DNA from 3 places in the Sodalis sp. RH20 genome. Region 1 is predicted to be linked to each of the others. Evidence: predicted binding sites of a transcription regulator. Region 1 holds the regulator's gene; each other region holds the start of a gene.

Evidence for each region. Region 1 encodes CRP, which controls carbon source genes, mostly activating them, when cyclic AMP is high. Its sites were predicted from a motif close to ATGTGANNNNNNTCACAT; they were not measured.
Region 2: the regulator CRP is predicted to act here: its motif matches at 2,695-2,712, upstream of rbsD (D-ribose pyranase).
Region 3: the regulator CRP is predicted to act here: its motif matches at 1,720-1,737, upstream of ACL2XM_RS16650 (CdaR family transcriptional regulator).

What each region holds. Positions count from the first base shown of each region.
Region 1 is NZ_CP178733.1:5,378,548-5,383,223, forward strand. It holds gene ACL2XM_RS24430 (YccS/YhfK family putative transporter) at 1-2,064, opposite strand, end outside; gene crp (cAMP-activated global transcriptional regulator CRP) at 2,118-2,750, opposite strand; gene ACL2XM_RS24440 (hypothetical protein) at 2,918-3,106, opposite strand; gene ACL2XM_RS24445 (OsmC family protein) at 3,066-3,488, shown strand; gene ACL2XM_RS24450 (phosphoribulokinase) at 4,121-4,676, opposite strand, start outside.
Region 2 is NZ_CP178733.1:4,582,111-4,586,786, forward strand. It holds gene rbsC (ribose ABC transporter permease) at 1-675, opposite strand, end outside; gene rbsA (ribose ABC transporter ATP-binding protein RbsA) at 675-2,186, opposite strand; gene rbsD (D-ribose pyranase) at 2,194-2,613, opposite strand; gene ACL2XM_RS20900 (hypothetical protein) at 2,811-4,676, opposite strand, start outside.
Region 3 is NZ_CP178733.1:3,602,274-3,606,949, forward strand. It holds gene ACL2XM_RS16645 (enolase C-terminal domain-like protein) at 1-394, shown strand, start outside; gene ACL2XM_RS16650 (CdaR family transcriptional regulator) at 464-1,621, opposite strand; gene degP (serine endoprotease DegP) at 1,805-3,250, opposite strand; gene dgt (dGTPase) at 3,408-4,676, opposite strand, start outside.

The DNA of each region.
Region 1 (4,676 bases):
TAACCGGCGCGCCAGCCAGTTGCCGTGCTGCGGCCGCTGGCGCCAGGCTACCGATGAAATCGTATGCATCACGCCCAGATGGAACAGAATACGCCGCAGATGGCGTTCCATCAGGGTGCCGGGCAGCTCCGGCGTTTCGCCGGCGGCATCCATCACCGGGCTGTCTGAGCTTGGGCCGTCATATTCCAGCCGTTGCTGGCAGCGCTGCAGCGCCACCTCGCAAGAGGCCAGGTACTTTTGCGCCAGCGTCGGCGTCAGCATGTAGTGATCCCGCGCCAGGATGGTCATGGCATTGATGTGCTCGACGATGAACTGGCTATGGGTCACCCATAAACGCATATCGGTCAGATAGCGCGAATTAAACGCCGGTTCCCGCATCGCCTGGCTAAGCGACGTAAACAGCGCGTTGTGCGCCTGGTTGACCTTCATGCGCGCGTAGGCCAGCGCCGCCGGCTCGGGGGCGGGTTGCAGCAGCAGTCGCAGCGCGTCCTGGTCCCGCTCCAGCGCCAGATGGGCGTTTTTGCGCAGCATACCGCTTTGCCACTGCGGCCATAACCACAGCATGCCGCCGAACGCCAGCATACAGCCGATCAGCGTATCCACCAGCCTGGGCACCAGGAAATGCGCGCCGTTCAGCGACAGTAGCTGCAACGTATACACCGCGGTCACCGTCATGCCGATCATCGCCAGGCCGTAATTTTTGCGCAACACCAGGTAAGACGCCAGCGTCAGGAACAACATGCACAGCAATACCGTGCCGTCGCTCAGCCTGAATTGCAGCGTGCCGGCGGCAATCACCAACCCCGCCAACGTGCCCAGGGCCCGATGCTGGATCCGCACCCGGGTGGCGTTATAGCCGTTCTGGCTGACAAACATCACCGTCATTAAAATCCAGTAGGGTTTGGGGAGATCCAATACCAGCCCCAGGCTGCTGCCGATGGCCAGCATAATCCCAAGCCTTGCCGCGCTGCGCAGCGCCATGGATTTAAAGGAACAGTAGCTGACCAGCGCATGCCAAAACGACAGCCGCTGCTGGTTGTCGGCCATCAGGTCGCGGCGGTAAAGCGGGCGCTGGGTACGCAGCAGCCGGGCGATACGGCTGAAATGGTAATAACAAAACTGTCCGACCGGATTATCCGGATGCCGGTCGGCAATTTTTTCCAGGGCCGACAGCGCGGTGGCCATGTTAAAACGCCCCGGCTGCCGGTGATAGAGAATATCATCCGCCAGTACCCGCAACCGCGCGGCAATCAACCGGGCGTTATAGCGGATAACCGCCTCGGCGTGGCTTTGCGCCACCAGTTTTTGTACTTCGTCCGGCTGGTGCAGGCTGACGGCGATATGCTCCTGCAAATCCAGCGCCACCTGGAAAGAACGCAGCAGGCGTTTGTACTGCAGCTGATCATTGGCCGACAGCATATAAAGCTGCTGGTATACCTGGGCAATCAGATCAATCACCGCCTGCTGGCGGGCAAACAGCGGCGGCAGGGCGGTTTCCGGATCGGTATGCTGTGTCAGCAGGGTATATTTCGCCTCGATATAATCCGCCAGCTCCCGATACAGCAGGCTAAGAGATTCCCGCATCGGCTGCTCCTTCCACAACCGGAACCACAGGGCGTTGAACAGTCCGTACCAGGCGGTGCCGGCAATATACAGCAGCGGCGGCACGACGGGCGGCACATTGCCGGCCAGGCCCAGGGTAAAGATGGCGGCGATAAGCGCGGCGGGCAATAAACGGCCGTGCAGCGGGCTGATTTCACCGGTAACGCCGAACAGCAGCGCCAGGCCGAGCATCACCAAGGGCAACGGCACCGGCACGGCCAACAGCACCTGGATCAGCACGCTGCTCAGCGCGAACAGCGCACCGCCGACGGCCAGGCGCTTGAAAAACCGTTTATGCAGGGTATCGAGGCCGGCGATATTGCAGCAGGCAGGGACCAACGAAAACAGCAGGCCGTTTTGCAAGCTGCCGAATAACAGGCCGGCGGCCACCGGCAGGCATAGCACGATGGTTTGCCGCAGGGCATAGTTTACTTCAGGGTGGTAGATTAACCGGCGCCACATACTGTCAGCAAAAAAAGCGTGGTACGAAGCACCACGCCTGTATAACGGGGCTATCAGCGCGTGCCGTAAACAACAATGGTTTTACCGTGCGCGGATATAAGATTTTGATCTTCGAGCATTTTAAGAATACGTCCTACCGTCTCGCGGGAACAGCCGACAATCTGGCCGATTTCCTGACGGGTGATTTTTATCTGCATGCCGTCGGGGTGGGTCATGGCGTCGGGTTGTTTCGCCAGGTTCAACAGGGTTTGCGCTATGCGTCCGGTAACGTCCAGGAATGCCAGGTTGCCGACTTTTTCCGACGTTACCTGTAAACGACTGGCCATTTGCGCCGACAGGCGCATCAGGATATCCGGATTCACCTGAATCAGCTGCCGGAATTTTTTATACGAAATCTCGGCGACTTCACAGGCGGTTTTCGCCCGTACCCAGGCACTGCGTTCCTGACCTTCCTCGAATAGGCCGAGCTCACCGATGAAATCTCCCTGGTTAAGATAGGAGAGAATCATCTCTTTGCCTTCTTCATCCTTAATCAGCACCGCCACGGCGCCCTTAACGATGTAGTAAAGCGTTTCAGCCTTTTCACCCTGATGTATAAGTGTACTCTTCGATGGATACTTATGAATATGGCAATGAGACAGGAACCATTCGAGAGTCGGGTCTGTTTGCGGTTTGCCGAGAACCATTCGCTGTTATCCTCTTTTGTCATCGCTATCCCAGGTTCGGGACATCGTATTCCCTGTTACGGCGCTTGTATTATTCACTCTGACTCCGCGTTTAAACGGAGCGACGTAAGGGAACTTATTAGGGTCTGGTAATGTGATGTTCCGATCGATCTCTTGCCCTTTCATTATCATGAGGCCGATCCAGCCTTGTTTTTAGCATAGGTTTGAAGCAGTGTCTTCTGTTGTCTTGCTTCAGCATGAAGTATGTTCAGTAACATTGCCAGTTTTCCAACAAAAATGTAGTCTGCTGGAAAGCTTTTCATCAGGAGTATCATAATGCAGGCACGGGTCAAATGGGTAGAAGGGTTGTCTTTCATGGGCGAATCCGCCTCGGGCCACCAGGTTTTGATGGATGGGAACGCGGGCGAAAAAGCGCCCAGCCCAATGGAAATGGTATTGATGTCGGTCGGCGGCTGCAGCGCCATTGATGTGGTATCGATTTTACACAAAGCGCGGCAGGACGTCCGGGACTGCGAGGTCAAACTCACCTCCGAGCGCCGCGACGAGGCGCCGCGCCTGTTTACCCATATCAACCTGCATTTTATCGTCACCGGCGCCGGGCTGACCGACAAGGCGGTGGAGCGGGCGGTGACGCTATCGGCGGAAAAATACTGCTCGGTCTCACTGATGCTCGGCGCGTCGGTCAATATGACCCACAGCTTTGAAGTGCGCGACGAACACCACGCCCCCGCCGCCTAACCGTCCCGCCGTCACCGCACTCCAACCCGGCGTGTTCAAGGGAGAGCGCGCCAATGGGGTCGAATCGGGCATGGTTTCTCTGCCCGACCGAGCGCCCCATGGCACGGTATGCCCGCCAACACCGCGCTCAAACCCGGCGTGTTCAAGGGAGAGCGCGCCAATGGGGTCGAATCGGGCATGGTTTCTCTGCCCGACCGAGCGCCCCATGGCACGGTATGCCCGCCAACACCGCGCTCAAACCCGGCGTGTTCAAGGGAGAGCATGCCGATGGGGTCGAATCGGGCGTGGTGTTCCCGCCCGACCGAGCGCCCCACGGTATGCTAGGCCCGCCAACACCGCAGCGAATCCTGGCGTGTTCCAGGGAGAGCATGCCGATGGGGTCGAATCGGGCGTGGTGTTCCCGCCCGACCGAGCGCCCCACGGTATGCTAGGCCCGCCAACACCGCAGCGAATCCTGGCGTGTTTAAGGGAGAGCATGCCGATGGGGTCGAATCGGGCGTGGTGTTCCCGCCCGACCGAGCGCCCCAGGGTATGCTAGGCCCGCCAACACCGCAGCGAATCCTGGCGTGTTCAAGGGAAAGCATGCCGATGGGGCCGAATCGGGCGTGGTGTTCCCGCCCGATGCCTCGAGTTTACTTAATTTCCTTTCCTTCCAGCAACTGCTGTACCAGCGGCCCCATTATCAGCTCCATCGCCAGCCCCATCTTGCCCCCGGGCACCACCAGCGTATTAATATTGGAAATAAAGGAGCCTTGCAGCATCGCCAGCAGGTAAGGCAGGTCGATATGCGCCAGGCTACGGAAATGAATAACGACAAAACTTTCGTCAAGTGAGGGAATCGCCTTGGCGGCGAAAGGGTTCGACGTGTCGACGGTCGGCACCCGCTGGAAATTGATATGGGTGCGGGAAAACTGCGGCGTGATGTAGTTAATATAATCCTCCATCGACCTCACCACCGAATCCATCACCGCCTCGCGCGAATGCCCCCGCTCGCCGGTATCGCGCACCAGTTTCTGGATCCACTCCAGGTTGACGATGGGCACCACGCCCACCAGCAAATCCACGTGCTTCGCCACGTCATGGCTATCGGTTACCACGCCGCCGTGCAGCCCCTCGTAAAATAACACGTCCGTCGGTTCCGGCAACGCCTGCCAGGGCGTAAAGGTACCGGGGATCTGGTTATACGGC
Region 2 (4,676 bases), 800 kb from region 1:
CGCGTAGACGATGACCTTGACCCGATCGACGCTAATGCCGGACAGCCGGGTGGCGGCTTCATTACCGCCCAGCGCATAGATATAACGGCCCAGGCGGGTGTGATGCAGCATGTACCAGGCGGCAAGAAACACCACGGCCATGATCCATACCGGCGTGGGCACGCCAAGGGGACGACCGATGCCAAACCAGCCAAACGCGTCGGCCGTATCGCTGAAACCGGTGTTTACCGGACTGCCGTTGGTATACACCATGGTGATACCGCGCAGCAGCAGCATCATGACCAGGGTGGCGATAAAGGCCTGTACCCTGCCCTTCGCCACAATCAGGCCGGTGATGGCGCCGATGGCCGCGCCCAGCGCCAGGGAGGCGCCCACCGCCACCATGACATTCATTTCCAGCCCCACCACCGAGGCGGCTACCGCGCCGGTCAGCGCCAGCAGGGACCCGACGGACAAGTCAATGCCTGCGGTGAGGATCACCAGCGTCATACCCACCGCCATGATGGCGTTGACCGAGGTCTGCTGGAGAATATTGAACAGATTGTTGAGGCTGAAAAAATTGGCGCTCATTGAAGAAACCACGGCGATCAGCACCAGCAGCGCAATCAACGATTTTTGCTCCAGCAGCCAGGCTTTGCTGATGCCGCGTTTAACGGGGATAGTCCGGGAATTCATTACTGATTCTCCTGCTGGGTACGATAAAGCTTGCCGACGGCCGCGGCCATCAGCACTTCCTGGGTGGCCTGTTCGATGGGGAATATGCCGCTTAAGCGGCCTTCATGCATCACCATGACGCGATCGCTCATGCCAAGGACCTCCGGCATCTCGGAGGACACCAGGATGATGGAGAGCCCTTCCTGTTTAAACTGGTTGATCAACTGGTAAATCTCTTTCTTGGCGCCCACGTCGACGCCCCGGGTCGGCTCATCCAGGATCAGCACCTTAGGGCGTGTCATCAGGCCGCGCGCAATGGCGACTTTTTGCTGGTTGCCACCGGACAGCAGGCCGATAGGCTGCTCCATCGACGGCGTTTTGATATTAAATAAACGGATAAAATCCCCGACAGCCACCCGCTCGTCGGCGTGTTTCAGCCAACCGGCCTGATGGCTAAAGTAGCGCAGGGCGGTTAAAGTCATGTTTTCCTTTACCGACATGCCCAGCACCAGTCCGTCGCGCTTGCGATCCTCGGAAATATAGACAATGCCGTTGGCAAGCCCGTCCTGGGGCGACCTGGCGACCACGGCACGTCCGTCGAGCGTCACGCTGCCGCCGGTGCGCCTGGCGGCGCCATAGAGGGTTTTCATCAGTTCGGTACGGCCGGCGCCCATCAGCCCGGCGCAGCCCAGGATTTCCCCCTGGCGTAGGGAGAAACTGACGTCATGCACCCCGGGGCCCGACAGGTGGCTGACCAGCAGGCGCTCCTCGCCCGGACGCTGTGTGACGCGCGGATACTGTTCCTCCAGGCGGCGGCCCACCATCATTTCAATCAGCCTGTCTTCCTGCAGCTCGTTTACCGGCCGTTCGGCAATAAACTGCCCGTCGCGCATCACCGTGACATCGTCGCAGATCTCGAAAATTTCCTTTAGCCGATGGGAGATATAGACAATGCCGCACCCCTGCTGCTTCAGTTCGTTTATCACACTGAACAGCGATGCCGTTTCCGTATCGGTTAACGCATCGGTGGGCTCGTCCATGATGATCACCTGCGACTTAAAGCTGATTACCTTGGCGATTTCCACCATCTGCTGATCGCCAATCGATAATTCCCCCACCAACCGGTGGCTGCTATAGCCCAGGTTCAGGCGGCCCAGGAGTCGGTCCGCTTCGCGATACATCCGCTTCCAGTCGATGCCGCCGATACGGTTAAGGAATTCGCGCCCCAGGAAGATATTTTCGGCGATCGTCAGTTCAGGGATCAGGTTAAGTTCCTGATGGATGATACCGATACCGGCCTCCTGCGACGCCTTGGGGCCGCTGAAGGCAACTTCCTTTCCCATAAATATGAGCGTACCGGCATCCTTGCTGTAAATCCCGGTCAACACCTTCATCATGGTGGATTTACCGGCGCCGTTCTCCCCCACCAGCGCCATCACGCGGCCGGGATACACGGTCAGCGCCGCGCCGGAAAGCGCTTTGACGCCCGGAAACGACTTGTCTATCCCGCTCAGTTGCAGTAAGGGTTGCATAAATGCCTCAGAAGGTGACGCCGGAGCAGAGGATAACGTTGGCGAAGGGCGAGCACTCCCCGCTGCGAATAACGGCCCGGCTGTGGGCGGTCTGCGCTTTGAATGCCTGATGGCTGATATAGTCGATGACGATGGTATTGCCCTGCGCTTGCTCCAGCTGGGACAGCCCGGCCAGCAACGCCTGGTGCAGCGCGGGATTATGGGCGGCCATTTCGCTGGCGATTATCGCCCTTTCCACCTGCATCTCACTGGCCACGACGTCGAACACCTGTAAAAAGCCCGGCACGCCCTGGGTCAACGCCAGATCGATCCTGGCGGCTGTCGCGGGTATGGGCAACCCGGCATCGGCAATGACGATTTCATCGGTATGCCCCAAGCGGGAAATCAACGCGGAAACCTCGGCGTTGAGCAGTAATCCTTTTTTCATTGGCAGATCCTCCCAGCGAAACGTTTCGCTGGGCTGAAAATAATCACAAACGGGCCAAGCCACAAGCGGGAAACATCAAAAATGTGATCGCCATCGAAACGTTTCGCTGGACCAGGCGGCACGGCGGCGGCTGGCGTGACCACCGGCGCGTTGTTCATTATCGCCGGATAAAGAGCGGCCGCATCCTTGCCATGGCCTCAGGGCGCCATCTTTTGTTTGATCTCATAAATCACATCGTCCCATCTTTCTTCGCCACGCATGTTTAGACTGTGTTTATAGTCGTTGCCGCTGCGAAAAAAATCTTTTTTAATATCAATGATATCAATGGGGAAAAACATTTCACTTTCTGCATCCCACAACATATTCGCCCCATGGAGATCAGCGTGTATCATATTGACATTATTTAGTTTTTCCAGCATATCGACAAAGCGTTCAACTGCATCGTGCGGCAGGGAGCCCTCGGGAAGTGAATCTAACGTTATGCCGGGAATTTTGTACATTCTGTTATAAAAATTACCATCATTATCAGCAAATACCTTTGCCGATTCCGGGCCATAATATAAACGAAAGCTTTCAGCCTCCTTTTCCGCCAACATTTCAATATCTATATCGGCGTCGCCATCCGGATGTGGGCGCATCATCTTGATATACCAATTGGGATCCTGGCCATCCTGGAAAACGATACCGTAATCACCTTCACCAATCTGCGTACCGAGCAGGAGTTCAAGGTTAACGGATTCGTCATCGGGATCAAACACAGGCACTTTCCGCCCTTGCGCCGGCGCCACATTGACGGCGCTTTCATCAATTTTAAACCGTTTTGCCCAGGGAGGAATTTCACTAAACTGTTCAATATGCAAGGCAAACGAATATTCGTTAAACAGTCCCTCCTGGGGGAAATGGTATTGAGACAGCAGTGTTTTGGCCTGTTCAAGGTCGAACCCATCCAGGTCCTTGAGAATATCCACAGCATGCTTACGCGGCCTGAGTCCCCCCCGGCCGCTCATGCCAATCTTAAGGAGATCGTTAATCCTTTCCCTAAAATTTTCGACATGAAATTTATTTTTCTTGAAGCGAAGGTTGATTTTTCGATGATTATTCATCAGAAAAAACTTGTATGCGGTTTGCGGATATCTTTTCACTTTAAAATATTTATTTTTAATTTTCAGATATGAATTATTATTTATATCCCAGCGCAGGCCAAGCTTATCAGGCGTGGACAAATCGAACGCGTTGACGCTCTCCCCGACAATATCCTTGGCAATGGCGCGTCGCAGCGTTTTGGCGACATGGATTGACGTCGGCGCTTCAAACAACCAGCGGCGACCGTCAAACTCGACGGGATGGCCGCGCCGGCCAGGCATAGCCCGATTAAAAATTTCATATTTAAGGCCTCTTTTGGGCACTACCGCCGCGCGCACAGGCACTAATTCTCCCTTCAGCTCAACCACCCTCATTATGACATTATCACCCATAGCCATTGTGTCTTTTGACCTGACTTCAATAATTTTACCGGCACCATAGTGTTTGGGATTAAGGTTATCAACCTGAATATATTCATAGGCGCCGTCAAACCTCACCTTGAACGACTTAATTCTTTTCTCTTGTCTAAACGTGAAGGCAGGTTTGTTATTGTGTGTGCCAAGATGCCAAGAATGGCTGATTTTTTCATGATATACCGGAATCCGGGATTCCGTTCCGTCATGGTTCCGCAATTTCACTTCGTGCGTTCTTTTCCCCGCGCTATACTTAAGTTCATAATTCTCGCCATATAATTTAATAAATTTCTTACCGTTTTGTACTGTATAATCAACTCCCTGCCCTTCAGGCACATCTCCGTCGATATGGATCTTATCATTTATCGCGTCATAAAAAACTTTCCGGCCAGTTTTAGCGTTATTACCCTGCTGCCCAGTTGGAATAATGTATTCACCCGCTTCTGTTTGCCGAACACGCTGGATGGCGCCATCCAGGTCAACGGCAAGATGTTTGACAGTATTGATACCGGTCGGATATTTTTCGTGAACAAATACCCCGTCTGGATCAAAGGCATTAGCCTTTTG
Region 3 (4,676 bases), 1.8 Mb from region 1:
TTTCTGGACCCTGCAGGGCGCGATACGCGTGGCGCAGCTGTGCGATGAATGGGGCCTGACCTGGGGCTGTCATTCCAATAACCATTTTGATATTTCGCTGGCGATGTTTATCCATGTCGGCGCGGCCGCGCCCGGTAAGCCCACCGCGCTGGATACCCACTGGATTTGGCAGGAAGGCGAGCATCTGACCAAAGAACCGCTGCAAATCGTCGACGGCGCGATCACACTCAACGGGAAACCGGGGCTCGGCGTGGAAATCGATATGGCGCAAATCGAACGGCAGCATGAGCTTTACAAGCGCATGCCGTCCGGCGCGCGCAATGACGCGCAGGCGATGCAGTATCTGATTCCCGGCTGGACCTTTGACCGGAAACGGCCGGCGATGCTGCGTTAACACATCAAGGGTACGGCCGGCCGTACCCTGAGTTTGCCGGCAACATGGGGTGGGCCGCGGACGATGGGATCAGGCTTCGTCATCCAGCTGCAGCGCCACGTAGAGCAGCAGCCGATCGTCAAAATTGGCCAGATCCAGGCCGGTCATTTCCGAAATGCGGTTGAGGCGGTACTCCAGGGTGTTGCGGTGGATAAACAGCGCCTTGGAGGTAGGCGTGGGCTGAACGTTATGGCGAAACCAGGCAATCAGCGTGCGGCGCAGCAGGCCGTTGTTATCCATGGCCTTGAGTTTTGCCAGCGGGCGCACCAGCTCGCTGGCCTGCCAGCCGCCGCGCAGGCTGTCGAGCAGTACCGGCAGCATCAGATCGGGATAAAAATAACGGCGCTGCTCGGGCAGCCGCTGCTTGCCCACCGACATGGTGGTGCGCGCGGTACGCCAGGAGCGCGCAATACCGCCGGCGCCGGGGAAAAAATTGCCCAGGGCGATACGTACCCGCAGGCGGCTGCTTTCGGTCATGCGCGAAAACAGCGTATCCACCCGCCGGCGATGCTCTTCGGCATCCCAGCGCCCGTGGCTGTTCAGCGCGGGTTTCAGCACCACCATTTCCGTCAGCGATACGATGGCGATCAAATTATCGCGCTCCGGCGTGGTGAGCAGCGTTTGCAACTGCTGCAGCTCCGCCATGGCGCTGTCGACGCCGAACTGCCCGCTGTCCACCTCCACCACCGCCGCCACCCTGGGCTGGTTGATATCAATTCCCAGCCGCTGGGCCCATTCGATCAGCGCCGGCGTGACTTCCTCGGCGCGGATTAAATTCAGCACCAGTTCCTCGCGCAGCCGGCTGTCCTGCGCCAGCATATGCAGCAAGCGCGCCTGCTCCAGCATCATTTCCGCCGTCATGCAGACCAGCTCGCCATACTGCCGCAGTTGACTGGGATTGCCGGTCAGGCCGATAACGCCGACGATATTGCCGTCGATTTTCAGCGGGAGGTTGATACCGGGCCGTACCCCGTGCAAATGCCGGGCCACGCCGTCGTCGATATCCACGACCCGGGCCTGCGACAGGGCCAATAACGCGCCTTCGTGCAGTTCACCGACCCGCTCTTCATCGCCGCTGCCGATAATGCGGCCGCGCGCATCCATCACGTTGATATTGCTGTCGATAATCTGCATCGTTCTTGCCACAATTTCTTGCGCCAATTTCGCATCAAGATGATACGTTGCCATCCCCGCCTCGGTTCTGTTAAGCCCTTTGCCCTATTATACCCGGGTGTTGGCGCTCATACATTGTGCAGAAGCACAAAGCGTGATCTTGCTCGCTTATTTTGTGCGGGATATCACATTCTTTCGGGCAAAAAAAGACGGCGTCGTGATGACGCCGTCTTGGTGGCGAGAGCCGGACGCGGGGAATTACTGCGCCAGCAGGTAAAGCGTGGTATCGCCGCGTTTGACGTTTAACGCCAGTATCGGCGGCTTGGCATCCAGGATTTTACGCAGTTCGCCAATATTCTGCACCGGCTGCTGGTTGACGCCCAGGATGATATCGCCCTTCTTCAGGCCGACTTTCGCCGCGGTGCTGCCCGCCTTGACATTGTCCACCTTGACGCCCTGCTGATCGCCGGTATCCATGTTGCTCAATTCCGCGCCTTCGATGCCGGTAAAGACATTGCCCGAATCAAGCTGCGGCTGGGTGCTCTGCTCCAGGATCACATCGACGGTTACCGGCTTGCCGTCGCGCAGCAGGCCGAGCTGGACCTTGGTGCCGACCGGCTGCGAGCTGACATCCGCCCGGAACGCGGCAAAGCTGTTGATGGGCCGGCCGTTCATGGTGACGATGACATCGCCGGCTTTCACCCCGGCCTTTTCGGCGGCGGATTTAGGCATCACCTGGCTGACAAACGCGCCGCGCTGGGCGTCGACTTTCATCGCCTTGGCCAGCTCCGGATTGAGCTCGGTGCCGAGAATGCCGATTTCGCCGCGCCTGACCTGGCCATAGGCCACCAGCTGCGCCGTCAGGTTTTTCACCATGTTGCTGGGAATGGCGAAGCCGATACCGATATTGCCGCCGTCCGGCGCCAGTATGGCGGTATTGATGCCGATAAGCTCACCGTTGAGGTTAACCAGCGCCCCGCCCGAGTTGCCCCGGTTGATGGCGGCATCGGTCTGGATAAAGTTTTCATAGTTTTCAATATTCAGCCCGCTGCGCCCCAGCGCGGACACAATACCCGAGGTGGCGGTTTCCCCCAGGCCGTAAGGGTTGCCGATGGCCACGGTATAATCGCCGACCCGCAGCTGGTCCGAATCGGCCATCTTGATGGCGGTGAGGTTTTTAAAGTCGATCAGCTGCACCAGCGCCAGATCGGAACGGGGATCGCGGCCGATGATCTTGGCGTCGAATCGGCGGCCGTCATACAGCTGCACCTGGATTTTAGTGGCGTCGTTGACCACATGATTGTTGGTCACCACGTAGCCTTTCTGGGCATCGATAATCACACCCGCGCCCAGCGCCATGAATTTTTCCTTGGCCGGCGGGGTATTGCCCTCGCCGTCGCCGCCGCCGTCCTCATCGCCGCCCTGGCACAGGGGCGACGCCTGGAAAGGCGACCCTTCCTGGCACAGCGGGGAATCCTGGCCAAAGAACTGCTGGAACTGCTCGGGCACGCGCGCCGAACTGACGGCGGTGCTGCCTTCGACGCTGATGCTGACCACCGATGGCATGACTTTTTCCAGCATCGGCGCCAGGCTTGGGAGCTGCTGATTGGTCGAGGCGGTTTCCGCCGCATACAATGAAACAGGCGCCAGCGCCACACCCAGACACAATGCCAGCGCACTCAGGACCAAAGAAGTTTTTTTCATTTAACATTGTCTCAACTGTAAGTATCAGGTAATGATGCGGACCCATTGCTGTGGTCGTATCTGTGAGATTAATCAAATAACCCGAAGTTCAGTAGCAAAAAAACCATAATGGTAAAAAAGTATTGGGCGTATTTACAAATACTGCGCTAACCCTGACTTACTCCGCGGCCATTAAGCGGCGGTATTCATCCCAGGCATAAAGATCGGTCATGCCGCTAATATAGTCCTGAATTAAACGCGCCCGATAATAAAATTCCATCATGGGCTGCTGGCGCGACGGGTAGCGATTTAACCCGGCTACCGCTTCACCATAAGCCAGACGATGTTTGGTGGATAATTTATGAAACAGGCGGGTGGGGATCATGTAGTCCCGGTGGTCATCCTGCGCCGCCAGCTCGCGAAACGCCGCCAGCGGCATATCCAGCAGGGGGTTGTAGATTTCCAGCAGGCCGCTGATAACCCGGTAGCCCTGTAATTCCAGCTGTTCTACTTCCGGATGGTTGAACACATGTTTGAAGGCCACGCCTTTGAATATTTTCAATAAGCGGTAAGCTGGACTGGAATCTTCCAGCAGCGCCTGGTTAAAGCATCCGTCGAATATCGGCGACAGATTATCGAGAAACCGTTTTGCCGCATGGGGCACCAGCCGTGCCACGGTATTTACCCGCAAATACATAAAAAACTGATCGCCGCTGCGCAGCCCCTGGTTGCGCATTATCTTATCGAATGCCTGGCCGACCACCTTTTCAAATAAATCGCCTTTTTCCACGCCGCCCCATTCTTGTTGCAGGTAGTTATAAAGCTGTTCGACGGTAAAGATCTTTTTTTCCACCGCATCTTCGAGATCGGCGATGCAATAAGAAATATCGTCGGCGGCTTCCATGATATACGTCAGCGGGAAGCGATGAAATTCCCCCAGCCCCAGCTGTTCGCGCAACGCTTTGACATACTCTTCCTCGGCAAGATAGTAGCCCGGTTTTTTCATCAGATAGCTGAATTCGGCCGGTATCGCGCCGCGCCAATAGGCCGGACGGGTATATTTTAAAATACAGCCCACCTGGGCATAGGTCAGGTTCAGCTTCAGCAGGCTGTGCACCATGCGGATGGCCTGGGCATTGCCTTCGAAATGACACAAATCGAGCCGGATACGGCTGCGCAGCGCGTTGTCGTCATCCTCGCCGGCGCGCAGGCGCAATACCTCGACCCGGCAACGATCGTTACCCTGGGCCTCGTTGCCCAGGCCGGCGATGTCCAGGCGCTGGCTGAACCAGTCGTTGATGGCCGCCTCGCCGAAATGACCGAACGGGGGATTGCCGATATCATGCATCAGGCACGCCATTTCCACGATGCTTTCAAACGGCGCCTCCAACTGCTCCAGCCCCAGCGGCGCGATGCGCCGCTCGCGTTTGAGCTGGTGGAAGATTTC